Regions from separate parts of the Pseudoalteromonas sp. AWH4_217 genome, predicted to be linked through region 3. Evidence: predicted binding sites of a transcription regulator. Region 3 holds the regulator's gene; each other region holds the start of a gene.
The links. Region 3 encodes LexA, which represses DNA repair genes until DNA is damaged. Its sites were predicted from a motif close to TACTGTATNNNNATACAGTA; they were not measured.
Positions count from the first base shown of each region.

Region 1: ACXAH1_RS13560 (SulA-like leucine-rich domain-containing protein) is a predicted target of LexA. The motif match lies at 2,134-2,153, and genes of this name have one in related genera.
Region 2: imuA (translesion DNA synthesis-associated protein ImuA) is a predicted target of LexA. The motif match lies at 5,361-5,380, and genes of this name have one in related genera.

Region 1 covers NZ_JBSWYM010000010.1:699-10,554, reverse strand. The annotation lists gene ACXAH1_RS13575 (hypothetical protein) at 1-164, shown strand, start outside; gene ACXAH1_RS13570 (NCS2 family permease) at 171-1,460, opposite strand; gene ACXAH1_RS13565 (tetratricopeptide repeat protein) at 1,579-2,040, shown strand; gene ACXAH1_RS13560 (SulA-like leucine-rich domain-containing protein) at 2,162-2,587, shown strand; gene ACXAH1_RS13555 (YchJ family protein) at 2,604-3,059, shown strand; gene ACXAH1_RS13550 (VC2046/SO_2500 family protein) at 3,322-3,843, opposite strand; tRNA gene ACXAH1_RS13545 (tRNA-Tyr) at 3,956-4,040, shown strand; tRNA gene ACXAH1_RS13540 (tRNA-Tyr) at 4,064-4,148, shown strand; gene ACXAH1_RS13535 (M48 family metallopeptidase) at 4,343-5,017, opposite strand; gene ACXAH1_RS13530 (ion channel) at 5,090-6,070, shown strand; gene ACXAH1_RS13525 (HD domain-containing protein) at 6,067-6,714, opposite strand; gene ACXAH1_RS13520 (class I SAM-dependent methyltransferase) at 6,798-7,988, shown strand; gene ACXAH1_RS13515 (S8 family peptidase) at 8,054-9,856, opposite strand, start outside.
Region 2 covers NZ_JBSWYM010000019.1:37,214-47,069, forward strand. The annotation lists gene ACXAH1_RS20095 (alkaline phosphatase D family protein) at 1-520, opposite strand, end outside; gene ACXAH1_RS20100 (hypothetical protein) at 988-1,140, shown strand; gene ACXAH1_RS20105 (hypothetical protein) at 1,593-1,739, shown strand; gene ACXAH1_RS20110 (methyl-accepting chemotaxis protein) at 2,185-4,494, shown strand; gene ACXAH1_RS20115 (SOS response-associated peptidase family protein) at 4,498-5,211, opposite strand; gene imuA (translesion DNA synthesis-associated protein ImuA) at 5,392-6,087, shown strand; gene ACXAH1_RS20125 (Y-family DNA polymerase) at 6,093-7,580, shown strand; gene ACXAH1_RS20130 (error-prone DNA polymerase) at 7,526-9,856, shown strand, end outside.
Region 3 covers NZ_JBSWYM010000023.1:287-10,142, forward strand. The annotation lists gene ACXAH1_RS21335 (hypothetical protein) at 1-8, opposite strand, end outside; gene ACXAH1_RS21340 (hypothetical protein) at 262-447, shown strand; gene lexA (transcriptional repressor LexA) at 604-1,212, shown strand; gene coxB (cytochrome c oxidase subunit II) at 1,542-2,654, shown strand; gene ctaD (cytochrome c oxidase subunit I) at 2,651-4,249, shown strand; gene ACXAH1_RS21360 (cytochrome c oxidase assembly protein) at 4,246-4,875, shown strand; gene ACXAH1_RS21365 (cytochrome c oxidase subunit 3) at 4,868-5,731, shown strand; gene ACXAH1_RS21370 (DUF2909 domain-containing protein) at 5,631-5,939, opposite strand; gene ACXAH1_RS21375 (SURF1 family protein) at 6,011-6,676, shown strand; gene ACXAH1_RS21380 (transmembrane cytochrome oxidase associated protein) at 6,669-7,166, shown strand; gene ACXAH1_RS21385 (COX15/CtaA family protein) at 7,163-8,158, shown strand; gene cyoE (heme o synthase) at 8,155-9,060, shown strand; gene ACXAH1_RS21395 (SCO family protein) at 9,057-9,662, shown strand; gene ACXAH1_RS21400 (STAS domain-containing protein) at 9,784-9,856, shown strand, end outside.

The DNA of each region.
Region 1 (9,856 bases), on a different contig from region 3:
CTTATTCAGATGAATACATTAATGAAAAGAAAACATTGTTAGAAGGATACTTGAGTGAGATCAGCACAGAGCTCAAAGCCTCTAACGCCTCTGCGGTGAAAAAGAAAGCCGAGAAAGAAAAGGACGATCTCGACGTCCTTTTCGCACCCAAGAAAAAGTGGTGATCAGCGTCAGCTGATCGCAAACTTCACAATAAACAGCAGGGTTAATACCCAGACACTGATAGAAATTTCCTCTCGCTTATTACAGGCCAGTTTAACCGCTGTGTAAGAAATAAAGCCAAGTGCGATGCCGTGAGCAATGGAAAAAGTCAACGGCGTCATTAACAGTACAACGCTCACCGGTATCGCATCGCTCATATCATCCCAGTTAACTAGCTTCAGATTTTGTAACATCAAAACAGCTACGTACAATATGGCTCCTGCTGTAGCATAAGCTGGTACCATCTGGGCCAATGGCGCGAAGAACATCATAAGCAGGAAACACAACCCAACGACCACAGCAGTTAAACCTGTTCGGCCACCCACGGATACACCCGACACAGATTCGATATAAGAGGTAGTGGTAGACGTGCCAAGGAAGGAGCCGGCAATGGTCGCCGAACTATCCGCAGACAATGCTCTGCCCAGACGCGGCATCCGCCCCTCCTGATCAGCAATCCCCGCTTTTTGCGTAACAGCAACCAAAGTACCGCTGGTATCGAACAAATCAACAAACAAAAATGCAAACACGACACTCAGCATTGAAATTTCCAGTGCGCTGGCAATATCCAGTTGCGCCAAAGTGGGTGCAATGCTTGGCGGTGCTGACACAATACCTGAGTATTCAACCAAGCCAAGGGCCCAAGCCAAAACCGTTACCAATAAAATACTCAGTAACACACCACTTTTCATATCACGATACATCAAAGCTGCAATCACAAAAAAACTCAGAATGGCCAACAGAGGACCTGGGCTGGTGATGTCTCCCAATTGAACAAAGGTAGCTGGACTGGCGACAATGATCTGCGCATTTTTCAGCGCAATCAGTGCCAGAAAAGCTCCAATGCCCGTAGCAATAGCTTGTTTTAATACCAGGGGAATTGCCTGGATCACCCATTCCCTGACTTTAAAAACACTCAGTAGTAAAAACAGGCAGCCTGATAAAAATACCGCGCCTAATGCGCTTTGCCAGGTGTGGCCCATACCTAATACAACGCCGTAAGTAAAAAAGGCATTTAGTCCCATCCCTGGTGCCAGGGCCAGAGGATAATTGGCCCACAGGCCCATAATAAAGCAGCCAATGGCTGCCGCTAAACAGGTGGCGACAAACGCAGCGCCATGATCGATGCCCGCTTCAGCCAACATGGCCGGGTTAACAAACACGATGTAAACCATAGTGACAAATGTCGTCAGACCGGCAATAAACTCGGTTTTGACTGTGCTCTGCTGTGCACGGAGCGAAAATAATTTTTCCAGCATGTCTTTGTATTTTATATAGAAACGAAAGCCGGATTTTATCATAAATCTCTGGTGTAATCGGACAAAATAGTTAAAAATCAACTACACTCTGATCTAGGTCGTATTAAGTGAAATCAGTATGAAAAAGAACCAATTAGCAGTTGCAAACGGCAATGACTTGGAACAACAACTCCTCAATGTATTGGAGTTTGTGACCGCAACACCAGACTCTGAAAACCGCTGGCCCTCAGACACGGATAGCAAAGCTGCCTATAAAAAAGGGCTTTATTATCTGAAAAATAAACAATATCCGCTCGCCGCAAAATGGCTACGCCTGGCTGCCATGTCAGGCGACAATAAAGCACAGTTCTATCTGGGTATGCTGTTCATTAAAGGCCAGGGTGTGCCTAAAAGTGTTTTTCATGGTATTGCCTGGCTGTCACTCGCGCAAAGTCAGGGCAATCAGGCAGCAGCTGGTACACTGGAGCAAGTACGTACACATCTGACTGCGAAACGATTTATCGATGCTCAATGTTATGCTGCAACACTGTATGAGCAAATCCACCAGATGATGCATTTTAATCAGGACACGATCTCATAATAAAAGTAAACACAATCAAAGCACTAATAGAAAAGAACAAAAAATACGCGATATTTTACTTGCCAAATAGCACTGTATGAAATACTGTATAACCACTGTATAGAAAATCAGTGGTCTGCTCATGTTACATACTCAAGTGCAAAATATTTCTTCATCTCAAACCAATACAGCCGATAAACGTTATCAGCTAGTGTATGCGGAAGATGACATAGTCAGCAGTTTGGAACTATTAAAGATTCTGTATCGATGTAACTCGTTACATAAATGGACACTGCTCATTGCACCAGACAACATCCCAAGCAAAGCACTGCTGGATAACAGCTCAATTGACAGCAGCAAGTTACTGGTGCTGCGACAGAGACATTTGATAAACTTGGAGTATGTTATTAACAGCGCTTTATGCAAAGGCAACTTTGCAGCGGTGGTTACCTGGACAGACATAGTATCTGATCAGCAGCTTGCCCGGTTTAAGCTGATAGACAGTGATACTGAATTGTTTTGCTTCACTCGCTCTACTGGCCATGGAACATCCGTCGTTGCGCATTAAGTCCAAATGAGAATATATGTGTTATTGCGGTTCTGAAACTGAAGCACAAGTGTGCTGTCTGCCTTTTATAGAAGGACGTAAGCAACCTGAAAGCGCCCAACAACTGATGCGCTCACGGTATAGTGCGTATTGTCTTAAAGACACAGGCTACATACATAATACGTACGCACAAAGCATGCGTGCAGAAAACAGTGAAGCCAGTATCCGAGCATTTGCCGAGCAGGTCACCTTTATCGGGTTAGAGATTATCCAGTGCAGTGAGTCTACTGATTATCACTTTGTGGAGTTTAAAGCGATGTACCTTGATGGCGGCGTGTGCGTCACAATGCATGAACGGTCTCGCTTTATAAAAGAAGCAGGGCTGTGGCGTTATCTAGATGGCGACCTGTTTGCCTGCCCTGAGAGAAAAATTAGCAGGAATGATCCTTGTCCCTGCCAAAGTGGGAAGAAGTTCAAAAAATGCCACGGCTAGGTTGGCTGGCTAAACTTTTGGGTTATTGAATGCACAATAATCCATAAAGTGTAATGTTCCCGCGCTTGAGTATTACTCTTAATTTTTTGTTTCTACGTTTTACAGGTGCCAAAGCAGCGTTCTGTAAAGCAGGATCAGTGCCGTAGAATGATACTCAGCAAAAGCTAAATGTTCTCCTCATTTAGATTTGCATCTGGTGCATACAAGCATGTAGCCCTATCCAAAGCGTCTTTTTGTATTCCCATGCCGTCGGTGTGCTTCTTTAAACAGCAACCTGCAACATAGATTGCATTTCTCCGCCGGCTATCTGATCATAAAACCCTGCTGCATCGATGTCTTTATTATCAACAATCATGTGAGGGTTTCTGGTTTTTTCTAGCCTCTGTCTTACTGCTGGCTCAAGATTGTCAACAATATGCAAAGGAATGTGCTTTTTGTCATTACGCACGGCATAGGGCTCTGGCTGTAGACATTCTTTGAGACGAAGGCTGGCTAGATCCCCCTCTTGAACCAAAAAACCATTGTCCTGGCCGATGAGCATATTAAACTGCTCGGGTGCAAGTGGTTTTTGAGGGCCCAACTGCAATGCCAATTTTAACGCTGCTTCAGATTTATCCGGCTGCTCGGGTGAAGTATGGGGCAGGTCAAACTGGCTAAAATCTAACGCATCCTGAGACAACAAAGATAAAAGCAATGCAAAGTCACCGCGCCGGGCTTCATGAACACTGTGATTAAGCGCACTACCAAGCTGGGCCTCTTTGCACAAAATGCCATCTATCTGCATGTAAAATCGCCACAATTTATGGAATATGAAAATTTATCGGCATTTTTTCAATTTTCTTTAGAACATTTCTTTACTTCACTAAAAACTTTGATATTATCAGCGCCCATGTTGAGGAGGGGTTCCCGAGCGGCCAAAGGGATCAGACTGTAAATCTGACGGCACTGCCTTCGCTGGTTCGAATCCAGCCCCCTCCACCACATCACAATTTGTATTTCTCTTAGGAGGGGTTCCCGAGCGGCCAAAGGGATCAGACTGTAAATCTGACGGCACTGCCTTCGCTGGTTCGAATCCAGCCCCCTCCACCACTTTCCTATCAAACCAATTTAAAAATAATGTCTGGTTAGCCACTCATATCAAAAAGACATTCATATTTAAATGCTCATTCCCCAACGATAGCACTTCTGTCATTTGGAAACCTATACGTTCTTGCTTACGCTTTTGAATGATAACTACTGGCAGAAAAATTCGATTCATTGATTCCAACCGAAACCGTACGCCCCTACTTTTTAATCTGCAACACCACTGCGTTTTGGCTTAAATAAGTTTGTGCCCTCTTATATTCAGGGTAATGATGCGCAACGATTTTCCAAAAGGCTTGGTTGTGTGCCATGACATGGAAATGCGCCAACTCGTGCACAATAACATAATCAATTACCCACTTAGGTGCACCTACCAGCAAGCTATTGAGTGCCAGAGTGCCACTTGATGACAAGCTGCCCCAACGACGTTTATATTCCCTGATTTTAAGTTCTTGATACTCACTTCTCATCAGGTCGGAATACTCCGCCAGTACCGGCGTCACATAACTAAGTAACACCTGGTTTAAATACCCAAACAGCGCTTTTCTCGCCCCTTCAGAGTCGGGTTTGGCATGCGTTTTTAGACCAATGCATTTCGCATCGTGATCAATGTAAGAGCAACTTGGTGACAACTCAAACTGATACTGCTCGCCAAATATCTGAATTTTCTTACTGTCAAAAGGTATCTGGATCTGCTGCTGAGCAGACATCGCCAATTTTTTACTTTCGACCCAGTGTGATTTGCTTTTTAGCCACGTATCCAGCCAACGCTTGTCGATTCCGTAGGGCGCGAATACTTTCACGCCATCTGCTGTTACTTTAATGGCAACACTCTGTCTGCGCTTACTGATGCTTAATTGATAATCGAATGACATAGATACAATTTTTTATTTACCCTGAAAAAATACTGCTACCCTTACTTATAAGAAGGATTGATCTGGCGCACTATGAACAACAAACCTCTTTGCCAATATGAATCACCCGATGGCCATAAATGCCAAGAAATAGATATGGGGTCAGGCTATTGCTTTTGGCATGATAGCAAATTTGACAAGAGCGGTCTGGAATTGACACAAAAGCTGGAGAGATATGCCAAAAGAGGTGGTCTCTTGCAAGGTCTGGAGTTAAAACGTGCAAACCTCGAAGGCCTCAACCTGGTCAAGTTTGACAACCACGAAGGCTATGACTTGTCATACAGCAACTTTTATCGTGCTAACTTGCAAGGTGCTCATTTATTCAATAGTACAATTAAAAATGCTTCTTTAATGAAGGCAGACTTGCGTGACGCCAATCTGCACTGCTGCAAGCTTGGAGATACAAACCTGTTAGGCATGAAGCTCGATAAGACGCGCATCGACAACCTCTATCTCGGTGACAAGCTTTTGCAGGAAAAGCAAGCCAATGAAGCTCTTAAGCAGCAAGATCTGGAAGAAGCAAACGACTTATTTTTGCAGTCTGAAGAAATCTATCGATTACTAAGAAAAGGCGCCGAGCAGCAAGGTCTATTTGAGATGGCCGGGAAATATACCTACAGCGAGCTACGCATGCGACACGCGCAATACCCCAAATTCTCCAAACGCCGCTTGGTATCCTCTTTTGTCGATATGTTGTGCGGCTACGGCGAAAAGCCCGAAAATGTGATCCGTTTCAGTTTGGGTATGATCATCGCCTGCGCAATCTGCTACTTCCTGTTCGGGATCAATTACAATGACGGGCTTATCCAGTTTTCCAGCCAAGCCTCCTGGACGGAAAACCTAAGCACGTTGCTAAATTGTATTTATTTCAGTGTGGTTACCTTTACAACACTTGGCTATGGCGACATAACGCCGACCGGCATCACCCGGTTAATCGCGACGGTTGAGGCATTTACCGGCAGCTTTTCTCTGGCCTTGTTCGTTGTCGTATTTGTAAAACGCATGACCCGCTAATCAGAGATACCAATTTCTCTTCCCAACTCTTGCAAAAACCCGCGCATAAATTCAGTGCGTCTCTGCGCTTCTCTCTTAGCTGACTGGGTATGCATCTGCTCTGCAATATTAAGCAATTTGATGTAAAAATGATCTAACGTATATTTTTTATCATCCGGCTCACGCTCCTGACAGAAAGGGTCACCGATATGATACATATGCCTTGCAATCGCGCCGCCAACTTTCATACACCGACTCACCCCTATTGCCCCTAACGCGTCCATACGATCGGCATCCTGAACAACCTTAGCTTCCAAAGTATCTGGGGTCACATTGGCACTAAAACTGTGTGCGACAATTGCATGATGTACTGAGGGTAACTTGTCTTTAGGGTAGTCTAGCGTTGATAAAAAAGCGACAGCCCTGTCAGCTGCCAGTTTAGAGGCAATTGGCCTATCCGGGTGGTTTTTTGCCACTGCTACACAGTCGTGCAGCCAGGCTGCGGGCAAGACGACTTCAAGGTCAGCACCTTCGGCCGCACACAATTGCTTCGCGGTTTTAACTACCCGCAAGATATGCGATAAATCGTGGGCAGTATCGGCAAACTCAGTTGTTAGCATAAAATCTCTGCATGCAGCCTCAAATTCCATCGTATTTAATGTCATTTATCCCTTAACCTCGTGGTTCTGATTGTATGTTGTTATTGGCTTCACTAAAATGTCACCATAATCTACTGTAAGGAATTTATATGTCTTGCGCGCTGTATTTACAACCTGGCCGTGAAAAATCTTTAAAAAGAAAGCACCCTTGGATCTTTTCTAAGGCGATCAAAAAAGTCAAAGGTAAACCTGCACTTGGCGATACAGTGACCATTTATAGTCACGACGGTCAATACCTGGCTACAGCCGCATATAGTCCAGACTCTCAGATCCGAGCGCGGATCTGGAGCTTTGATCAGTCTGAACAAATCGATCAGTCATTTTTCGAACGACGACTAGCGCGAGCACTCTCAGCGCGCGAGCAGGTCATTGAAGAAGGACAGTTAACCGGCTTCAGGCTATGTGCTGCCGAGTCAGATGGTTTGCCCGGCATAACGATTGATAAGTTTGACAACTATTTGGTTTGTCAGCTGTTAAGTGCCGGCGCAGAGCGCCACAAAGGCGAAATCGTACAAGCTCTCAGAACTCTGTTTCCCGAGTGCCATATCTATGAGCGCTCTGATGTAGATGTACGGAAAAAGGAAGGGCTTGAGAAAACCACCGGTGTATTGTGGGGAGACGAACCTGAAGCGCCAGTTGTGATCATGGAAAACGGCTTGAAAATTGAAGTCGATATTAAATCTGGTCACAAAACCGGCTTCTACCTAGACCAAAGAGACAGCCGTGCGGCACTCGAACGCTTCTCAAAAGGTAAGTCAGTGCTTAACTGTTTTTGCTATACAGGCACGTTTGGTCTGTATGCGCTCCGTGGTGAGTGTGAAGAAGTCATCAATGTCGACGTCTCTCAGCCTGCTCTGGATACAGCTAAGCGTAATGTAGAACACAATGAACTAGATTTGTCGCGGGCTCAGTTTGTTAAGCAGGATGTGTTCAAGTTGCTAAGACAATACCGTGAGGAAGGCCGTCAGTTTGACACCATTGTCATGGATCCGCCTAAATTTGCCGAGAGTAAAGCACAGCTCAATGGTGCCTGCCGCGGCTATAAAGACATTAATATGCTGGCTATGCAGTTACTTAAGCCAGGTGGTACTTTGCTAACCTTCTCTTGCTCAGGCCTTATGGAACAGAATTTGTTCCAAAAAGTAGTGGCTGATGCGGCTCTAGATGCAGGTAAAGACTTGTTAATTATGGAGCGCCTTAATCAGGCAGCAGACCACCCTATAGCAGGCTGTTACCCGGAGGGGTTTTACCTAAAAGGCCTGATCTGTAAAGTGTATTAATCGTCATCATTAAAGTAGAAAGGCCGGTATAAACCGGCCTTTCTCGTATTTCTAACTTACTATATTTAGAAACTGCCTTGCAAAGTAAGGCCTGAATAGCTGCTGTAGCCTCGAACCATGATGTGGTAAGTACCACCATCCGTACCTGAACTCAGAGTACAAGTTTCATTGTTACCAGAGCGATATGGACGACAATCATAGTTGTTTGTCGTTGGCTGAGTCCCTTTGCGTACATACAGGTCAGCATCACCTGAACCACCTGAAATACTCACATTCAGCGTCACATTTGCTGGCACTTCGATGGTGTAACGGGTATCTGTGTTGGTACCACCAGACAGCCCTGTTACTGGCACTCCGTTTTCAAGGCAGTTTGCACCACAGCCTGAAGCATCACCAAAAGTACCTGTCAGCGTAGCGCCTGAATACTGGCTATAGCCATGTAGCATCACGTACCAGTCACCTGCAGCTGGGTTAGAAAATTCACAAGACTCGTTGTTGCCGTTTTTATATGGACGACACGCGTAACTGCTTTGAGTCGGTTGAGAACCCTGTTGAACATACAGATCCGCATCACCCGAGCCGCCAGCCAGAGTGAACGAAACCGACGCTGCACCAGCTGGAACAGCAAGCTTATAGAAAGTCTCTGAACCTGACGCACCTGACGCAGACACACCTACACCTGAAACAAGCTCAGTAGGGCCTGGCGGTGGTGGTGGAGGCGGCGCATCACCTTCAAGCGTATAAAGCAGTTCATTCGGTGAACTTGCTTTGGCATCGGATACCGCACCTTTAGTACTTCTGCTACTAAGCAGTGAATCAATCTGCGCTGGAGTAAGCGATGGATCCTGGTCGAGATACAATGCTACCGCACCTGCTACATGTGGTGCAGCCATTGAGGTACCACTGATTGTGTTGGTAGAACTGTCAGAATTATACCACGCAGACTTAATACTGGAACCTGGCGCATAAATATCAAGACAAGAACCATAGTTTGAGAAGCTTGAACGGCCATCGCTGCTAGTTGTCGAGCCAACAGTTATTGCATCGGCAGCTCGAGCTGGAGAGTAGTTACAAGCATCGCTATTATCATTACCAGCAGCTACAACGAAAGTAACACCAGAAGCAACGGCAGCATTAACGGCATCATCAACAGCCTGAGACACGCCACCACCTAAGCTCATGTTCGCAACAGACGGGCCTGAAGCGTTGTTCTTAACCCAGTCAATTCCTGAAATCACACCAGAATATGAACCGGAGCCATTACAACCCAATACGCGAACACCGACAACATTAACATTTTTCGCAACACCGTACTGTGAACCGCCGATGGTACCAGCAACGTGCGTACCGTGACCGTTACAGTCAGAAGAGTCTGCATCATTGTCGACAAAGTCATAACCGTGGCTTGCACGGTTACCGAATTCACTATGCGAGATACGAACACCAGTATCAATAACATAAGCCGTAACGCCTGAACCATCAAAGTCGTAGTGATAGTTTGAATTCAGAGGCAATGCGCGCTGATCTACACGGTCAAGACCCCAAATCGCGTTGCTCTGATCGCCTGAAGCCTGAGGCGTCACTGTGACTATTTGATCTTGTTCAATGTAGGCAATGTTAGGGTCTTTCAGCATTGCTTTTACATCACCTGCAGACGCGTTTACCACAACACCGTTAAGCACACCATTGAAGCTTTTAGCAACGTTTACATTGTAAGCATTGCTTAATGCCTGTGCCTGCGTTGTAGCATAGTCTGAGATAGCCATTGCACTTTGTGTATTAAGTACAGTTGGCGTTTTAAACACGACGATATATTTGCCTGGAATGGCCTTGCTCTGGTCTGTAGTCAGTAACTCAGCCTGAGCCAT
Region 2 (9,856 bases), on a different contig from region 3:
CCAGCCAGAAGAATAAATCGGGTTGGTGTCCTATCAGGCGTGCCAGCGCTTCAGGCATATCGCCCTGTGTTTTAAAGCAAGAACCCAGTGCAACCCGGTCAAGGCGTTTGTTCGGTTGAGGGTGAGTGTGGCTTATGAGTGGTTCAGGCTCTTCGGTGGCACACTCTTCCCAGCTACCTTGTTCATCAACATAGCACCAGGGGGCACTATGATTGCGTGTTGTACAACCATAAAATTGCTCTCCCTGATAGTTGGAGGGAAGGTTACAGCTTTTTCCTGTGACTGTGGTAAACGCTGGAATGGTCTCAACTCTGACATTACCCCAGCTAGAGCCGTCAGTGGCTTGCTTCAGGTAACACCATTGGCTACCTGAGTTATTTTTATCGGTGGTACCCTGATAGCTGGCACCCAGATAGCTAAAGGTACTCTGACATTGGTCGTAATGTACCTCAGGTGCACCAAGAGAGTGGAAACTGCTGAGTGCAGCGCTGATGCTAAGTAATAAGCGTATTTTTTTCATTGTTTTACCTGGTATTAACGTAAGCAGCGCGACACGTTTGTGCTCGCACATTCTGTTTGTATTTCCTTTGTTAATTCAACCCAGATTGCCTTTGCTAATTGTAGTGTGTTGGTGCTCGGGTCGTTCTCTTCCTGCTGAGAAGGCGCTATTTTAGAGACGAGATGTGAAAAAATGCTTTCAACTTTATGTCAAAATCATGTTCTGATGCTTTGTGCGTTTTATTGTTGTGTTTTCTTGTCAGTTTGATGTGGAAAATTAATTAATGCCGTATGTGTAATGAGGGGATGATTTATGAGACCTTATTTTTTGTATCTATTTTGTTGCAATGGTTCTTTATTTGTTTCTAATCAATTTTTATGAATATTTTCATTGCTAATTTTGTTTTTGTTGGGTAATTTATTTCTGCTGATTTAGTCTTGTTGTCTATTGCTTTTCAGTGTTATTTTTACTAAATAAGGATGATTTAAATGAAACTTAAACTAAACAAAAAGAATCTTGCGACTCTATCTAATAATGCCAAACCATTTGCGAAAGAGTTAACACCCCAGGTTGCTGGTGGTGCGCCGGTTAAGCCTTGTACGGGTTGTGTAAGCGGGTGTGGTATTATCCCGGAAATGTAATTATTTAATGTTGTATTAAACGGGCGTTGAAGCGTATTTTATACAGCCCGTTTTTTATCGTTAAAGTGTTTGACAAGTTTTTGTTTTATGTGTTTTATTGGTTTTGGTTAGTGAGGGTAATATAAAATTAAATTTAGATGGAATTATCTTTTATAAAACAAAAGATAAAAAATCTAAATCAAAAAGGAAAATTAGCCCTCAAGGAAACTAAACGTATTGGTGGTGGCTGAACAACTCAAACTGGATGTTATGAAGACGGTTGAGAGCGTCACTAAATCTATTATTCAATAATACGCTATCACATTAGATCCAACCCGTTTGTACCATAAAGTGAATTTGCGTGTTTTAGCACTTTGTAACTTTAATCTTTAACTACAATGTGTTTATTCGAAGTAAATGACCGCTTATTTTAATTGGTATATCCGATCTATTTAAACAGAAGGAAACTCGTTATGAAACTAGCAGTGAAAAAACAAAAACTTAAAAACCTGAATGACAGCATGAACATCAATGCCAAAGAAACAATTAAAGTTGCAGGTGGCGGTACAGCGACTTCAGCTTTGAGTGGCTGCAGAGAAGAGCCTTGCCAGCCGTTTTAAAATAACTGGGTGGCGACTTTTACATGGCTCACTTTGTAAGTTTGAGTATGTAAAGAAAGTCTCCTGTCATTTTTTAATCGGGCCACAGATGTGGCCCGATTTTTATTCCGCTTCTTAACACCTTAACTTAGCCCGTCTTCATTGGTCATACCTGATTGACATCAAAAACCAATCTTTTATTACTAGTATCAAAGTATTAAAAGGTGTAGGTTAGTTCATGCATCAAATTAATTTTAATAACTAATTCATGTCAAGGATGCGCTAGTTATGACAGCCTGTTCACTAAGGCAGGGTCTGGCTATTGTCTGACATGGTGTATGTGCCACTTCTGATGTTGTTAAAGCGCCTGCTTGCTATACAGGGGTTACATCAGGGGTGGCTGTGGTATACATTTTGCCGGTTCCCCCAGCCTGGAACTGAGCTGCTTTGTGCTGTAGGAGTTTACGTGCAATTAAAAAACCGTTTGAGTATCGTTGCTGTTCTGCTTGCTGTAATTCCCTTACTTATCACCTGCTTTGTTATCGGCTTGCTGGCATATCAGGAAGGAAAGGCCGCCGTAACAAAAGAAATTGAAAATAACCTGGTATCGCGTCGCAACGCGATGCAAACTCAGGTTGAACGCTATTTTAAAACGATTTCTGATCAGGTCGTGACCCTGGCAGGATCCACCATGGTGATAGACGCCAGTCGGGCTTTTTCCCAGGCATTTACAAGTTACCCACTTGCCACCTCGGATGAAGGTCCCGCTCTGAGTCGTTATTATAGTACCCAGTTTCTCCACCAATACGAGCAAAAAAATCGCGGTGATAGCCTGAGTATGAGTCGGCTGCTCGCAGGTTTGAGCCCCACGGCCCGGGCTTTACAAACCCACTATATCGCAGCTAATCCCCACCCGTTAGGCAGTAAAGATCAGCTTCTGGATGCAGGTGACAATAGTACCTATAGTGCGGTGCATCGACGCTATCACAAAGCGTTACGAGAGTTTCAGGCGCGTTTTGGCTTTTACGATGTGTTTATTACAAATCCACAAGGGGATGTCGTGTACTCCGTATTTAAGGAACTGGACTTTGCCACTTCCTTAACCGTTGGGCCGTTCCGGGAGTCTGGTTTGGCAAAGGCCTATGAGGCGGCTCGTACACAACAGGTACGCCAGGGTCACTTTGTGGATTTTAGTCCCTATCTGCCTTCTTACAATGCTGCTGCTGGCTTTGTCAGTTCCGCGATTCTGGCTGATGATGGCACGCTACTTGGTACTTTGATATTCCAGTTACCTGTTGATGAGATTAATCGTATGTTGACGCTGGATGGACAGTGGCGTGCTCAGGGGCTGGGAGACAGTGGTGAGGTGTATCTGGTCAATCAGCGCAAGCTGTTGCTGAATAACAGTCGATTTTTTGTCGAAGATCCGGGGGGCTTTATCGCGCAGCTCAGAACCTTCAATGTTGATACAACCATGGTTGATAACATTGAGCAGAAACACACGACCATAGGTACACTCCAAATTGATTCTCCCGGCACCCGCGCTGCGCTGGCAGGCCAAAGTGGTTTTGCTATTTTTTCGGACTATCGGAGTGTGCCTGTGGCATCAGCCTATGCGCCGTTGGATATTGACGGATTACATTGGGCGATTGTGAGTGAAATCGATGAAAGTGAAGCGTTTGCAATGATTTCTGAGCTGAAGTATTCCGTGCTCAGTTCCTCTGTTTTGTTCGTTTCTGTGGCTGCGATCATCGCAAGTCTGGTTGGTTTCTATGTGGCGAATCGTGTTACACGACCAGTCATTGCTGCCAGTAAGGCGATCCGTGGCATTGCCGATAATAACGACTTCAGACTGCGTGCGCCCGATGAAGGAGATGATGAGATCCGTGATTTAAGTCGTTCAGTAAATAGCTTGGTTGAGCGGTTGCAGCATAATTTCGCTGACTTGCTACACAGCGCTCATACACTCAAGGAAATGTCAGTGGCGCTCTCTGATCGCGTGGCAGGCCTCATTGATGGTGTCAATAAGCAATCGCAGGATTGTGAGCAGTCGGCTACGGCCGGGCAACAAATGCAATATACGGTACAGGAGGTGGCCAGCAGCGCACTCAATACTTCAGAACAGACCCACCAGGTGAGTTCTTTGACCAGCCAAACTAATCAACTAGTGGAGCATTGCGCTGAGGTCTCAGAGCAGCTGGCTGAAGAAATGGACAAGGTCGGGGATGTGATGAATGGCTTGTCGTCTCAAAGCGAACAGATAGGAAGTGTGCTGGATGTGATCCAGTCCATAGCAGAGCAAACTAACTTACTGGCGCTGAATGCCGCCATTGAGGCTGCTCGGGCTGGTGAATCCGGGCGAGGTTTTGCTGTGGTAGCAGATGAAGTACGGGGGCTGGCGCAGCGCACTCAGCAGGCAACCGAAGAAATTGAGCAGATGATTAAGGCGTTGCAAAGTGGAGTGGGCGAAGCTCGTCAGTCCGTGCAGCAAAGTCGCGAGCGCTCTGTTGATAATGCAGAAACTTCTGAGCGGGCAAAAGACTCGTTGATCGATGTGTCTGATGCCATTGAGCAGATTGTGGCGATGAATACTCAGGTTGCGACGGCAGCAGAAGAGCAATCGGCGGTTGTGGCACAGATCAGTCAGGCCATCAGTGCCATTAGTGAGGAGGCCAATGGTAATCTGGGGCGTAGCCAGGATATTGACGACCGATCACAACATCTGGCGAAGCTTGCCGTTCAGCTGGACGATATTCTGGCACGTTATCAGGTATGATTTTTACTGTCTGTTGCGAAGAGGATCTTTAGCAATATAAGCCACCTCTCCCAGTGGGTTGTAACTACTGGGTTTGTCTATTTGGAACACTGCCAGACGCTGATATAAATGTGGGATCAGTAGATGAGTAAAGCCACCGCCATTGTGCTGTGTGCTGTCTAGCCAGGCGTTGAGCTCGGCAGGCGAAGGTGGCAAAATCAAAGGGCTGGCTTTGTCGTGGTAACGGCGTAGTTTAGGGTGTGCAGGCAAGGTGATCACTGAGCAGGAGTAGTGTTTTTGCCCATTGTCCGGGTGGTGCCACACTTTATATAACCCGCCTAAGCATAATGCGCCATCAGGGGCGATAAAATCATAATAATGCTGTGGCTTGCTCTTGGTGAAAAGGGTTTCGCCAAAGCCTTTTACCACGATAATACAGCGGCTGTAGTGAAATGGCAGATAGGCAGCGCTGCCTTTAACGTGAAGTTTGTCATAGCGACTGTTAAATGACGTGTATTTGGACGGTTTAAAACCTTGCCCGGGCTTTGGCTCTAGCAACAGCCACCAGGTTGCGCTACTGAGTTGCCGCTGGCCATTTTCTTCATGCACAATACTGATGCTGTCCGCTGCTTTTTTGAAGCGGCCAAAGTGCATGTTTTCTCTCGGGTTCGCAATGCCCAGCCCCTCTAATATCTCGATCACAAAGGGATCATCGGTGATATTTAATCGCCCACACATAATACGCTCCTGTTGTCTCTGTTACTTTAACTGACTCTGGTTGTCACTGCTTGATCTGGATTAACCGTTATGTGTTCTCTGTGCTGTTTAGTAGGTCTGCCTGCAGCGAGATACACACAGCATGCTTGCACTTTGGTCAACAGTAATTATACTGTATAAATATACAGGTTGAGGTGTGTTATGAGCAATTTAATTGAACGATTACAGCGTCAGGATTTGGTTTGGCAGGGCTCAGGGCTTATTGGACGTCAGCAACACAGTAAAGAACTCACGGCGACAGGATATACAGAGCTGGATAAACTCTTACAGGGTGGCTTTCCTAAAATCGGCGTCGTGGATTTGCATACTGAGCTAGGCATTGGTGAGCTGAGATTGTTATTGCCCAGTCTGATGCAACAAAGTGGTTTAACGGCGGTCATTAATCCGCCGGCTCGCCTGAATGCCGATGCTTTGCAGCGTATCGGAATGGACACCGGCAAATTGCTGGAAATCACCCCAGGGTGCCCGCAAGAAGCACTATGGGCTGCTGAGCAGTGCCTGAAAAGCGGCGCCTGCAACAGTGTCTTGGTATGGCATGGAGCACTCCAGGTGCATCAGGTCAAGCGTCTGCAGCTGGCAGCTCAGACTGGCGAGGCGTGTCTGTATCTTTTACGTCGTGAACACTATGGCGAGGGGACCTTGCCGGTGTCTTTAAGCCTGGGACTTAACCCACATACCAAAGGTCTGAGTATCACAGTTAAAAAGCGCAAAGGCGGCTGGGCTCAGTCCCAATTTGCACTGGATATGTCACTGCTCTGGCCTGAGCTGACCGAACAATTTCATACTCAGAGCAAGGAAGTACCAGATGTTGCACAGCAGTATTCTACAGGCAGGTAGTGGTAATGACTTTGTGGTTGTATTTACACTTTCCTGCTATTCAGCTCGATAAACTGAAAATCGCGGAGCAAACGCAAAAATCGGATGAGACAGAACCTGATGGTATCACCACTGAGTTATCTCGGCCCTGCATCATTGTCGGTGGGCGTGACAACAGGGTGATGCAGCTGGATCAGGCTGCTGCACAACTGGGGATATCGACGGGTATGGGACTGGCGGCCGCCGCGGCCCGCAGTCGAGAGCTGGTTGTACATCCCTATGATGAAGCCGATGAAAGCCGAACGATCCGTGAAATTGCCCAGTGGTTGTATCTGATCACGGCAGATATTGCTCTGTTTGCGCCTCAGGGCTTATTACTGAAAGTCAGCGGTATGCTCGCCATGTACCGGGATTTATCTCACTACCTGAGCACGTTGCGCTCACATCTGGATACACAGTCCTTTACCTATCGGTTTGCATTTGGCTACTCCCCGGAGGCCGCCCGGTTGCTGGCAAAACAGCATGGCGCTTTGGCACATCAGAACCCCGAAGCGCTTGAAAAAGCCTTACATGGCCTGCCGTTGGTGGCCTTATCACTGCCTGCTAAACAGCTTGAGCGGCTACAACGGGTTGGGTTTAAAACTGTCGGCGAGCTGTTCGCGTTGCCTCTGGTGGAGCTGGGAAAACGTTTCGATTGTGAGCTGGTACAGTATGTGTCCAGGCTGCGCGGGAAAGTGCCTCACCCTGTGACTTTTTATCAACCAGAGCCAGAGTTTGAACGCTATTTGCCACTGTTGTACGACATAGAAAACCTGGACTGGCTGAATAAACCGCTGCTTAAACTGTTGGTGCAACAGGAGCAGTTTTTACGGTTACGTAATCGACATGCCAGACAATTAATACTGACCTTGTATCAGCGCGATGCTGAACCCCTACAGCTTGAAGTGGGTCGTGCAGAAGGTACAGATCGGGCCGATCTGTGGCTGAACTTATGCGACCTCAAACTCAGCTCAGTGACGCTCAATGGTCCGGTACAGGCAATAGGACTAAAAGTTGCACAGATGTGTCAGCCCGATGAACTGATGCATGACTTGTTTGCCGAGCAACGCGGTACGATGACGTCTGCTGGTCTGGTCGCTGTGTTGCAGGCTAAATTAGGTGAGCGTGCGGTACAGGGACTGACAGCCTGTGATGATTTGCGCCCTGAGCTGGCAACTGGATACTGTACGCCACTGAGTATGCCGGGGACACCTTTGTCGGGGACACCTTTTCCGAAGGTACCTTCGTTATACCCTGAAATGGGCTATCTCAGACCCGCCTTTTTACTGCCGAGTATCCAGCCATTACAGCATAAAATTAATGTCCACTTAGGCCCTGAACGGATCTGCACTGGCTGGTGGGATGCTCATGAGGTTGAACGAGATTACTTTGTGGCTCAGGATGCACAGGGGCGCTGGTTATGGGTGTTCCGAGATCGTCAGCAGCGCTGGTTTTGCCATGGGGTTTTCAGTTGATGGCAACGAATAAGTCAGCGATGTTCGCCTTACCCGTTTCTTCACCGGGGATAAAACAGACGGTTGGCCAGGGGACGGATGAGCCACCCGGAAGCGAAAGGCTGCCTGGTTATGCTGAGCTGTTTTGTCAAACTAACTTCTCTTTTTTAGAGGGCGCATCGAGGCCAGAAGAACTGGTGCGCCAGGCTGATTTTCTCGCTTATACTGCGCTTGCCATTACCGATGAATGCTCCTTGGCTGGGGTAGTGAGGGCGCATACGTTAATTAAGGAGCTGCAACTTGATTTACAACTGGTTGTGGGCAGCCTGATGCGTTTTGAGTCACTGGACATGGTGTTACTTTGTCCGGATAAAGCAGCCTACAGTGAGTTATGCCGGGTGATCACCAATGCCAGGCGACGTGCTGAAAAAGGTCACTATCAGCTGGCCGAATGGGATTTACTGTCGTTACGTCACTGCCTGCTTATCTGGTTACCTAAAGGAGATGACCGAGATGAGCACTGGGGAGCCTGGTTGGTACGTCATCATAAACATCGTAGTTGGGTGGGCATGCAGCGCCATTTAGTAAACCAGGAGCAACGTTTTATTGCTCACTGCGAGACATTAGCTGCGCGCTATAAGTTACCCATTACGGCATGTGGTGGTGTGTTAATGCATAGCAGTGAGCGACTCAGACTACAACAGACACTGACGGCCATTCGGCTTAATCTGCCGCTTGAACAAGTCAAAGGCCGGTTATTGGTTAATGCCGAACGCGCCTTGCGTAGCCGGGAAAAACTCAGCAAGCTGTTTAAGGCACCCTGGCTGGCAGAATCTTTACGCATAGCAAAGCGCTGTCATTTTAATCTGGACTCTTTGCGTTATCAGTATCCGGCAGAGCTGGTGCCCGCAGGAAAAACGGCGATGCAGCATTTACGCGATTTAGTAAAACATGGGCAAAAAAAGCGCTTTCCACAGGGCGTGCCGCCAGAGATAGCCGAGATCATAACTAAAGAGCTGGCACTGATTGAGGAGCTGGACTATCCCTACTTTTTTCTCACCATTCATGATCTGGTACGTTTTGCACGTAGCAAAGCGATTTTATATCAGGGGCGGGGCTCGGCAGCCAACTCAGTGGTGTGTTACTGCCTGGAGATAACAGCGGTAGATCCACGCCAGGTGTCGGTGTTGTTCGAGCGTTTTATTAGTAAAGAGCGTAACGAGCCGCCAGATATCGATGTGGATTTTGAACATGAACGTCGTGAAGAGGTGATCCAGTACATTTACCATAAATATGGCCGTAAGCGCGCCGCGCTGGCTGCAACGGTGATCAGCTACCGCTTTAAGAGTGCCGTCAGAGACGTCGGGAAAGCGCTGGGAATTGAAGCAACTCAGCTGGACTATTTTATCCGCAATGTGAACCGTCGTGACCGTGGTCAAAACTGGCAAACTCAGTTGAGTGAGCTCGGCTTGCAGCCAGATTCACTGAAAGGGCAGCACTTCATCAGCCTGGTTGAAGAAATCATGGGTTTTCCCCGCCACCTTTCTCAGCATGTGGGCGGCTTTGTGATCTCTGCTGGCCCTTTGCATGATCTGGTACCCATAGAGAATGCTGCTATGGCAGAGCGCACAGTGATCCAGTGGGATAAAGACGACCTTGAAAGCCTTAAACTGCTTAAAGTCGATGTACTGGCATTGGGTATGCTGAGTGCCATTCGTAAAACGTTTGCACTGATCGCACAGCACACATCAAGACAGCTGGATTTGGCTGAGTTAACCCGGATGGGTGACGACCCTCAGGTATATAAAATGCTTCAGCGGGCAGATACTGTCGGCGTATTTCAGATAGAATCCCGCGCACAAATGAGCATGCTGCCCCGATTAAAACCCGCCTGTTATTACGATTTAGTGATCCAAATTGCCATTGTCAGGCCGGGGCCAATTCAGGGGGATATGGTGCATCCTTTCTTAAAACGTCGTAATGGTGAAGAAGCCGTGACTTATCCTTCCGAGGAGGTGAAGTCTGTGTTGTCTCGCACAATGGGCGTCCCTATCTTTCAGGAGCAGGTGATTAAACTGGCGATGGTTGCGGCAGGCTTTTCCGGTGGGGAGGCAGATCAATTGCGCCGGGCAATGGCGTCGTGGAAAAAAAGTGGTGAGTTGATGCAGTTTAGAGAAAAGCTGATCAACGGGATGCAAGCACGGGGCTATGAAGTGAGTTTTGCTGAACGTATTTTTGAGCAGATCTGTGGTTTTGGTGAGTATGGTTTTCCGGAAAGTCACTCCGCCTCGTTTGCT
Region 3 (9,856 bases):
ATCGACATTCGTACCTCCTTGTACATCAAAACCCGATTCGAAAGAGTCGGGCTTTTTTGCGTTTTAGCCTAAAGGTTTTTTAGTTGAGAACACCGACATTTCTCCATTCAAACAGGTCTACACTAGCGCACTTGATGCGGGATTTGCTAACAGACCACACCGCCCATACAACAAGTACACTGAAACAAACCTACTCAGCACTGAAAAGCTGGTTTAAATGGATCCCGTATCCAGTGTGGGATGACGACGGAGTTGTTGGAGGTGTGGCAGAGCAGGGTGAGCCTGAAGCCACTGCTGCAAGGCTATTTCGTAGGCATGACAAATACACCGGAGCAAACCTACTCAGCACTGAAAAACCGGTTTAAACAGCTCCCGCATCGGGTGCGGGATGACGGAGGAGTTGTTGTTGCAAACGTTGCTCGTTCAGGGTGGCAGCTGAATCATTGACGGCGCACAATGAACGAAGAATAGGGTTGTATCTAATAGCAAACAGATTTAAATGTGTGACTAAACTTCGTTTTCAGGTTAGAGACGATTAACCGTTGCGAAAAAATGATAACTGTATATACTCACAGTAAATGCACTGTATGGAAAACCAGTTATATGCGACCACTTACAAAACGACAAGAGCAAGTTTTTGAACTTATAAAAGTTTTCATTAAGGATACTGGCATGCCGCCGACTCGAGCAGAGATCGCGGATTCGCTTGGGTTTCGCAGTGCAAATGCTGCAGAAGAGCACTTGAAAGCATTGGCCAAAAAAGGCGTAATCGAAATGGTACCAGGTGCAAGTCGAGGCATTCGCTTAGTTGAGGACGAGCCTGAGCAACTGGGTTTGCCTTTAATCGGTCGAGTTGCCGCAGGCGAGCCGATACTTGCACAAGAACATATTGAAAGTCATTGTTCAGTCGACCCTGCTATGTTTCATCCTGCCGCAGACTACTTATTAAGAGTCAATGGTATGAGTATGAAGAACATTGGAATTATGGATGGAGATCTATTGGCAGTACACCGTACTCAGGTTGTGAATAACGGACAGGTTGTCGTTGCTCGGGTTGAGGAAGATGTAACAGTTAAGCGTTTTGAGAAGTTAGGTAAGAAAGTATACTTACATGCTGAAAATGAAGATTTCTCTCCTATTGAAGTGGATCTGGAACAACAGAACTTCTCTATCGAGGGCCTGGCCGTCGGCGTGATTCGCAGTGATATTTAAATATTTCCTCCCGCCCGGCGCAACGCAAGTCGGGCGAATTTTACGTCTTGTAAACACTTATACTCAGCCATCCTAAGTGCTGCAGCGTATGAGTGAATCCTAACAAACAGCTATTTTTCAAATATTTCCCTCCCATAGAAATCAAAATCAGCGTCAGATAAAAACTTGCTAAACGGTTAAATTTTGACTAGTTGTTAAATGGTCGTGCAGTACTCATGGGATAACCCAAGTGAAATGACAGTCATCCGATAATAAGAACCGTTGCTTCTCACACTTGAAGCAATTGAGGGAGACGTCTAATGAAAATAGCCAAACTCATCACAATTGCGATGTGTTTACTTGTCAGTACGTTCACGTTCGCAAGTGACTACAACATGCGTACCGGTGTTACTGACATTAGCAATCAGGTATATCAATTACACATGACCATATTCTGGATCTGCTGTGTGATTGGGCTGATTGTCTTCTCCGTCATGTTTTGGGCTCTGATCCATCATCGACGCTCTAAAGGTGCCGAACCTGCGCAATTTCACGAAAGCACTAAAGTCGAGATCCTCTGGACTGCTATTCCGTTTTTAATTTTGGTTGCAATGGCGGTGCCTGCAACAAAAACATTAATTGCGATGGAAGATACCGATAAGGCCGACCTAACCATTAAAGTAACTGGCTCACAATGGAAGTGGCACTATGAGTACTTAGGCCATGATGTGGACTTCTATTCTCTTATGTCTACGCCGAGAGCGCAGATTGATAATATGCAGAGCAAAACAGAAAATTATTTGCTTGAGGTTGATAAACCTCTGGTCATTCCTACAGGCAAGAAAGTACGTTTCTTATTGACCTCTGATGATGTAATTCATTCTTGGTGGGTACCTGATTTTGCAGTTAAAAAGGACGCAAACCCGGGGTTTATTAACGAGGCCTGGACTAATGTGAATGAGCCCGGTACCTATCGTGGTCAGTGTGCTGAGTTGTGCGGTAAAGATCATGGGTTCATGCCTGTCGTTGTAGAAGCCAAACCTGAAGCAGAGTTTCAGGAATGGCTTGCCAATGAAAAAGCACAAAGAGCACTTGCTGCTGAGCAAGAGGCTGCCTTACTTGACCAAACGCTTAGTAAAGAAGAGCTTATGGCTACAGGGGAACGTGTTTACATGGCCTATTGTGCGGCGTGTCATCAACCTACAGGGCTCGGTCTGCAAGGTGTGTTTCCTGCATTAAAGGGGAGCGCTATGGTAACCGGGGATTTACAGGCACATATTGAAATTATTATGGAAGGGCGTCCTGGCACAGCAATGCAAGCGTTTGCGAAGCAACTATCGTTAAAAGAAGTTGCGGGAGTTATCACTTTTAAAAGAAATAGCTGGGGGAATGATACCGGGGAAGTCATCCAACCTAGTCAAATACAAGCCTACCTTGACGGCAAACAGGAGGAAGCCAAATGACTTCGAGTACACAGCAGGCTGCTCTTGAGCAAGAGCATGACCATGGTCACCACGGCCCGGCAACCGGAATTAAGCGTTGGCTTTTTACGACTAACCATAAAGATATAGGCTCTTTGTATTTACTCTTTTCTTTACTGATGTTCCTAATCGGCGGCGGTATGGCTATGGTCATTCGGGCTGAATTGTTCCAGCCAGGGTTACAGCTTGTTGATCCACACTTTTTTAATCAAATGACCACAGTGCATGGTTTGATCATGGTGTTTGGTGCTGTTATGCCTGCCTTTACAGGCCTAGCAAACTGGATGGTACCTATGATGATAGGTGCACCCGATATGGCACTGCCACGCATGAATAACTGGAGCTTTTGGATCTTGCCATTTGCTTTTCTTATTCTGCTCGCATCGTTGTTTATGGAAGGCGGCGGCCCTGCATTCGGGTGGACATTCTATGCGCCACTCTCCACGACTTATAGTAACGATAACACCGCATTATTTGTCTTTGCTGTTCATATTATGGGTGTTAGTTCCATCATGGGTGCAATTAATGTCATTGTGACTATAGTCAACATGCGCGCTCCAGGTATGACATGGATGAAGCTACCACTGTTTGTATGGACCTGGCTGATTACTGCTTTCCTGTTGATTGCGGTAATGCCTGTGCTTGCTGGTGCGGTGACTATGGTGCTGACAGATAAGTATTTTGGCACAAGCTTTTTTGATGCAGCAGGGGGAGGCGACCCTGTGATGTTTCAGCACATCTTTTGGTTCTTTGGTCACCCAGAAGTATACATTATGATTTTACCGGCCTTTGGCGTGATTTCGACCATAGTACCCACCTTTTCAAGAAAGAAACTGTTTGGTTATGCTTCTATGGTATACGCGACCTCCTCCATTGCATTGTTGTCTTTTATTGTGTGGGCACACCACATGTTTACCACAGGGATGCCGTTGGCAGGTGAACTCTTCTTTATGTATGCGACCATGCTTATTTCTGTGCCTACAGGTGTAAAGGTCTTCAATTGGGTGGCCACAATGTGGCGTGGCTCAATTAGTTTTGAAGTTCCCATGTTGTTTGCTATCGCATTTATCGTGTTGTTTACGCTTGGCGGTTTCTCTGGATTGATGCTAGCGATTACCCCTGCTGATTTTCAGTATCATGATACCTATTTTGTGGTCGCTCATTTCCACTATGTGCTGGTGACTGGCGCGGTCTTCTCTATTATGGCTGCAGCTTACTATTGGTTACCCAAGTGGACCGGATATATGTATAGCGAGACGTTGGCAAAATGGCACTTTTGGTTGTCTCTTATCAGTGTAAATATCCTCTTTTTCCCTATGCACTTTGTCGGGTTGGCAGGGATGCCAAGGCGGATCCCCGACTATGCTCTGCAGTTTGCGGATTTTAATGCTTTGATCAGTATCGGGGGGTTTGCATTTGGCTTGTCACAACTACTGTTCGTGGCTGTGGTCTTTAAGTGTATCGCAGGTGGTCAGCGTGCGCCTGCTAAAGTATGGGATGGTGCAGAAGGGCTAGAGTGGGAGGTTGCCTCGCCTGCGCCTTACCACACTTTCAGTACCCCCCCTGAGGTGAAGTGATGCATACCCCGTTGCTTAGAAAACTTGTGCTGTTGGTTTTGGGTATGTTTGCATTTGCATTTGCACTGGTACCGCTTTACGACGTGTTTTGCGATATAACCGGTTTGAATGGGAAAGTAGAGCTGACAGCAGCTGAAGCAAGCGAAAAGCAAGATTTGGCAAGACGAGTTGATGTGAGTTTCACGACCCACACTCAAGGGCAGGCACCTTTCAAAGTGAAAGCGGCGACTTATCAGGTAACGGTCACACCTGGTACGTTAACCGAAGTGAACTTCACAGCCGAAAATCTAAGTAGTGATGCTCGAATTATGCAGGCAATTCCTTCGGTTTCGCCCGGTATGGCAGCTAAGTATCTGCATAAACTCGCTTGTTTTTGCTTTGACCAGCAGAGTATGCAAGCTCGCCAGACAATGTCGTTTACGTTGCGCTTTTATGTAGATACTGAACTGCCCAATGACATTGCAGAGCTGACACTCGCATATACGCTCTATGACATCACAGACAGAAAAGCGGCCGCTCATGGGGCGCCGGCAATGAATCTCATAGATGGCACGGTAAGCGAAGACTATGCTCAGAGCATACAGGCCGCGGTGTATCAACAAATACGAGGAATAAGTCATGGCTAGTGGTTACGAAAAATACTATGTACCAGAGCAAAGCCCGTGGCCCATTGTGGGGGCAATTGCGCTGTTTGGTGTAGCCGTAGGAGGTGGGTTAACAGTAATGGAAAGTCCTGGTGGTCAGTTCATCTTGTATGCGGGAATTGGCCTGCTGTTGTTTATGCTGGCCGGGTGGTTTCGACACGTCATTCATGAGTCACAAGGAGGCTTATATTCGGCGCAAATGGACCGCTCCTTCCGTCAGGGGATGGCCTGGTTTATTTTTTCGGAAGTGATGTTCTTTGCTGCATTCTTTGGTGCTTTATTTTATGCCCGAATGTTTGCTGTTCCCTGGCTTGGTGGGGCAAGTAACAATGCTATGACGCACGAAATACTGTGGCCCAGCTTCGAGGCGGTGTGGCCGCTACTGAGTACACCTGGTGGAGATACGACACAGGCAATGGGCTGGCAGGGGTTACCACTTATAAACACCATTATCCTCCTGATCTCTTCTGTTACCTTGCATTTTGCGCACAGTGCAATGGAGCAGGACCAAAGAAACAAAGTAAAAGTATTTTTGGGATTGACCATTCTTTTGGGCTTTGGGTTTCTTGTACTTCAGGTAGAGGAATACATACATGCTTATCAGGATCTGGGATTAACACTAGATGCAGGGATTTACGGTAACACCTTCTTTATGCTCACAGGCTTTCACGGCATGCATGTCACGCTCGGTGCCATTATTTTAGCTGTGGTGTGGTTAAGGGTGATGAAAGGCCATTTCAGCGCACATAATCACTTTGCGTTCCAGGCGGGTGCGTGGTACTGGCATTTTGTGGACGTGGTTTGGTTGTGCTTGTTTGTGTTTGTGTATGTGTTATAGCGTTCGGGGCTGGATTGAAGTCGAGCCAGCCCAACCCTTTCGCAATGAGAATAAGCAGTAATACGCTTGCCGAAAAAAATACCCTTTTACCGAGGAGACGAGACATAGATTCACCAGATTGATCCCCTTTGAGCATAATGAACAAAGCTCGAAACAGGTTATAGATGATGCTGAAAAGCAAAACAATAATAATTAACTTGAGTAGCATGGCATATGACGCAGATAAGTATAAGTAGATCAAAGGTTAGCGCATATTGCACAATTTTGGCAGTGAGTGTTGTGGTATCTACATGTCTCGCTCTCTCTGTGTGGCAATGGCAAAGAGCAGCCCAGAAATCATACCTGATTGAGAAGCGACATAGCGACCAGGCACCACGTGAGTTTAATGCGATTGCTGATCTGCAAAACAAGGCGGCGCTCGAGGGAAAACAGTTTCGGATACGTGGATACTTTGACGAATCACGTTACTGGCTGCTGGACAACCAGATTGTCAACGGATCACCCGGCTATGACGTGGTGGCTTTGTTTCGCCCTGAATACCGCGACGAATGGCTCGTCGTTAATCTGGGATTTGTACCTGCGACACAAAGTCGTACGGTATTACCAGAAGTTGAGCTACCTGCTTTACAACAAACAATCGAGGTTGAGTTCAAAATCGGTAAGTGGGCGGGATTTACTCTGGCAACTCAGCCCGATTTAAATGCAGCGCAGCCACAACTGCTCCAATATCTAGATCATACATTTTTTGTTTCTCAGACGCAGCGCTCTATTTCGCCCATGCTCGCGTATGTTTCTCGCCCCGTTACTACTGCAATTCAACCTCATTATGAGGCGGTGGTGATGGGACCGGAAAAACATCGGGCCTATGCATTGCAGTGGTTGTTACTGGCCGTTGCGGCGATGATCATTCCCTATTTTGCCTTTAAAAGGAAGCATGATGAGTAAGGTTCCAGGACTATTTTTAGCGTGTTGTATCATACCTTTGCTTGCTGCCTGGCTCGTACTCAGGTCAGGATGGCAACCAGACACGACGACCAATCAGGGGCGGTTTTTAGGTCAGGAAATCAGACTGAATGTACCAGAACAAGCGCACAAAGCTTGGTTTATTGCATTGAATCAACCAAGAGATTGTAATCAGGCATGTCTGGGTCAGTCAGAATTAATGGACCAGCTAGTTGTTGCTTTGGGAAAGCATCGCCAGCAAGTTGGTCTCTTGTTGCTGGGCGAAGGTCAGAGCGAAGTGGCCAGCGTAATATCGGAAGCGCCAGTATTGTCACCGGGGGCGTTCTATCTGGTCGACAAGCGTGGTCTGGTCGTCCTTGAATATTTACCACAGCAGGACCAAACCGCAAACAGAGTATTGATCAAAGGCCTGCTGAAAGATCTAAAAAAACTCTTGTCTTATGAACGAAGTAGTTCTGGAGGTAGTCAATGACGCAGGGATTTAAAAAGCTAGTTATGATGTCAGCGTTGCTCGCAGCACTGGTTGTATCCTTAGGTGCCTACACCCGGCTAAGTAATGCAGGTCTGGGGTGTCCGGACTGGCCAGGCTGTTATGGTTTTTTGACGGTGCCTAATGAAGCACATGAACTGAAATCAGCACAACAAAAGTTTCCCGATAGCGAAGTCCATCAGCAGAAGGCCTGGATTGAAATGGTACACAGGTATTTTGCCGGTGGTTTAGGGTTAGTCGTTGCCGCGATTTTCATTTTAGCACTGCGTCATCCTAGCTATAGTAAAGGGATCAAAGGCTTGTCTACTTTGCTTGTTGTATTAATCGTGTTTCAGGCGCTGCTGGGGATGTGGACAGTAACGATGAACTTGCAGCCATTGATTGTAATGGGCCATTTGCTGGGTGGGTTTACCATACTCAGCCTGCTGACCCTGCTGTGGCTTAAAGCCAGTAAGCCGCCTGCCGTCACTATTGCGCACTTATCAGGCCTGAGAGTGATAGCACTGAGTGTACTCATAGTTTTGATAATACAAATTGCACTGGGAGGATGGCTGGCAGCAAATTACGCTGCACCGCACTGCCGAGGACTGCCATTGTGCGAAAATGGTGAGCTGTTCTCATTGAGTAGCTTGTTTCAGCTACCACATTCTTCCGCCAGCTATGAGTTTGGTGTCTTACCGTTTGAAACTCGTCTTTCTATCCACCTGGTTCATCGGATTTGGGCCATGGTAACGCTGGTCGCTATTTTGTTTCTTTGCTGGAGACTTTATGTACGTATTCCAGATTTAAGTGTAAAGCCTGTTATTTTGCTCCCGGCTATTTTGGTGCTGTGCCAAGTTCTTTTAGGGGGGGCAATTGTGCATTGGCAGTTCCCCCTGTTGCTAACGTTGTTCCACAACGTGATGGCTGCACTTTTATTACTGTCACTGGTTCGGGTGTGTTATCTACTGTTTTATCAAGGGGGTAAGGTATGACGATTAGCGTACAACAACTCGGCTCTGTTTTTCCTGATTTCGTTTCCGGTATGAAGCCTTACCTGGCGATTACCAAAGCCAAGGTGGTTTTGATGCTGGTGCTGACAGCCTGGGTGGGTCTTGCACTTGCACCTGATTTAGGGCGTAGTTATGGCCAGCAATTAATGAGCTTAATATCAATTGGCCTGATCTCTGCGTCGGCAGCGGCCATCAATCATATCGTTGACCGCAATAGAGACAGTAAAATGGCAAGGACGCGCCATCGTCCTCTTGCCATGCAGCAACTCTCTGTATCTAAAGCGCTACTCTTTGCTGCCTGCCTGGCAACGACAGGGACCATAGGTCTGTTGTGGTTTAGCAATTGGTTATGTGCGGTACTGACTTTGCTGGCGTTGCTTGGTTATGCCGTTGTGTATACTGTGTTTCTCAAGCATATGACACCGCAAAACATTGTGATTGGTGGGCTCGCAGGCGCGTTACCGCCATTGCTCGGTTGGGTTAGCGAGACTGGTACTTTGGCAGCAGAGCCCTGGTTGTTGGTTATGATTATTTTTGCCTGGACGCCGCCTCATTTTTGGGCACTGGCGATCGCTCGCAAAGCGGATTATGCAAGAGCAGGGATCCCCATGCTACCCGTCACACATGGGATACAGTTTACCAAGCTATGTATGGTCGTCTATACGGTGTTGTTATCCCTGGTATGTGTGTTGCCATATTTGATTGGTATGGTAGGGCTTGTGTATCTGGTTTCGGCTTGCATCCTCAATGGGGTTTTTACATTTTTAGTTGTGCGCCTGTACATTGATCATACTGCGCAACAGGCGATGGGGGTTTTTCGTTTTTCTATCTGGTATTTGCTGTTACTCTTTGTCTCATTATTCGTAGACAGAGCACTGGTATGAAAACCATTTTTCTTCTTTTGGTGGTGCTGGCAATGTTAAGTGGGTGTCAGCCAGCACCGAAAGTATCTGAATTTGCCGTACATTACGAGCAACCACGGACACTAAAGCCGTTCGTCCTGGAAGATCAACATGGCCAACAGGTGACGACTGAGCAGCTAACGGGACAATGGAGCTTGCTGTTTCTCGGCTACACACACTGCCCCGATATATGCCCTATGACCTTGGCTAAGCTTACAAATATTGCCGCATCGCTAGAGTCTGTCCAGGCCGTCAATGTGTGGTTCGTTGCTGTTGATCCACAACGTGATACTCAGGAAAAGCGCAAACAGTATATAGACTATTTCAACCCTAGGTTTGTCGCAGCGTCTGCGCCGCATAACGTCTTATTTCCATTTGTTCGAGACATTGGTTTGATCTATGCCATAAATAACAGTGATGAACCCGAGTATTATGTTGACCATAGTGCATCCATTGCATTGGTTAATCCAAAGGCACAGTTGGAGGCAATATTTAAACCAGAGTTCAAGGCCGGAGAAGTGCCCGTTATCAATGCCGAACAGCTCGTAGACGATTTTAAAGTAATCGTGTCTAAGTACCAGTGAGCTGAGTAAAGTCACTGAATTTAATAATTAATTATTTCTTTTCCGTTATAAATATGGCAATTTCACGGTCACGGTCTAATCTATTCATATCAATAAGATTTGCAAGGAATGTGCAAGGCACATGATTAAACTCCCCTCAGAGCTTGTGATAAACCAGGTTGAAGAGTTGCATCAACAGTTGTTGCTTGAGCTCG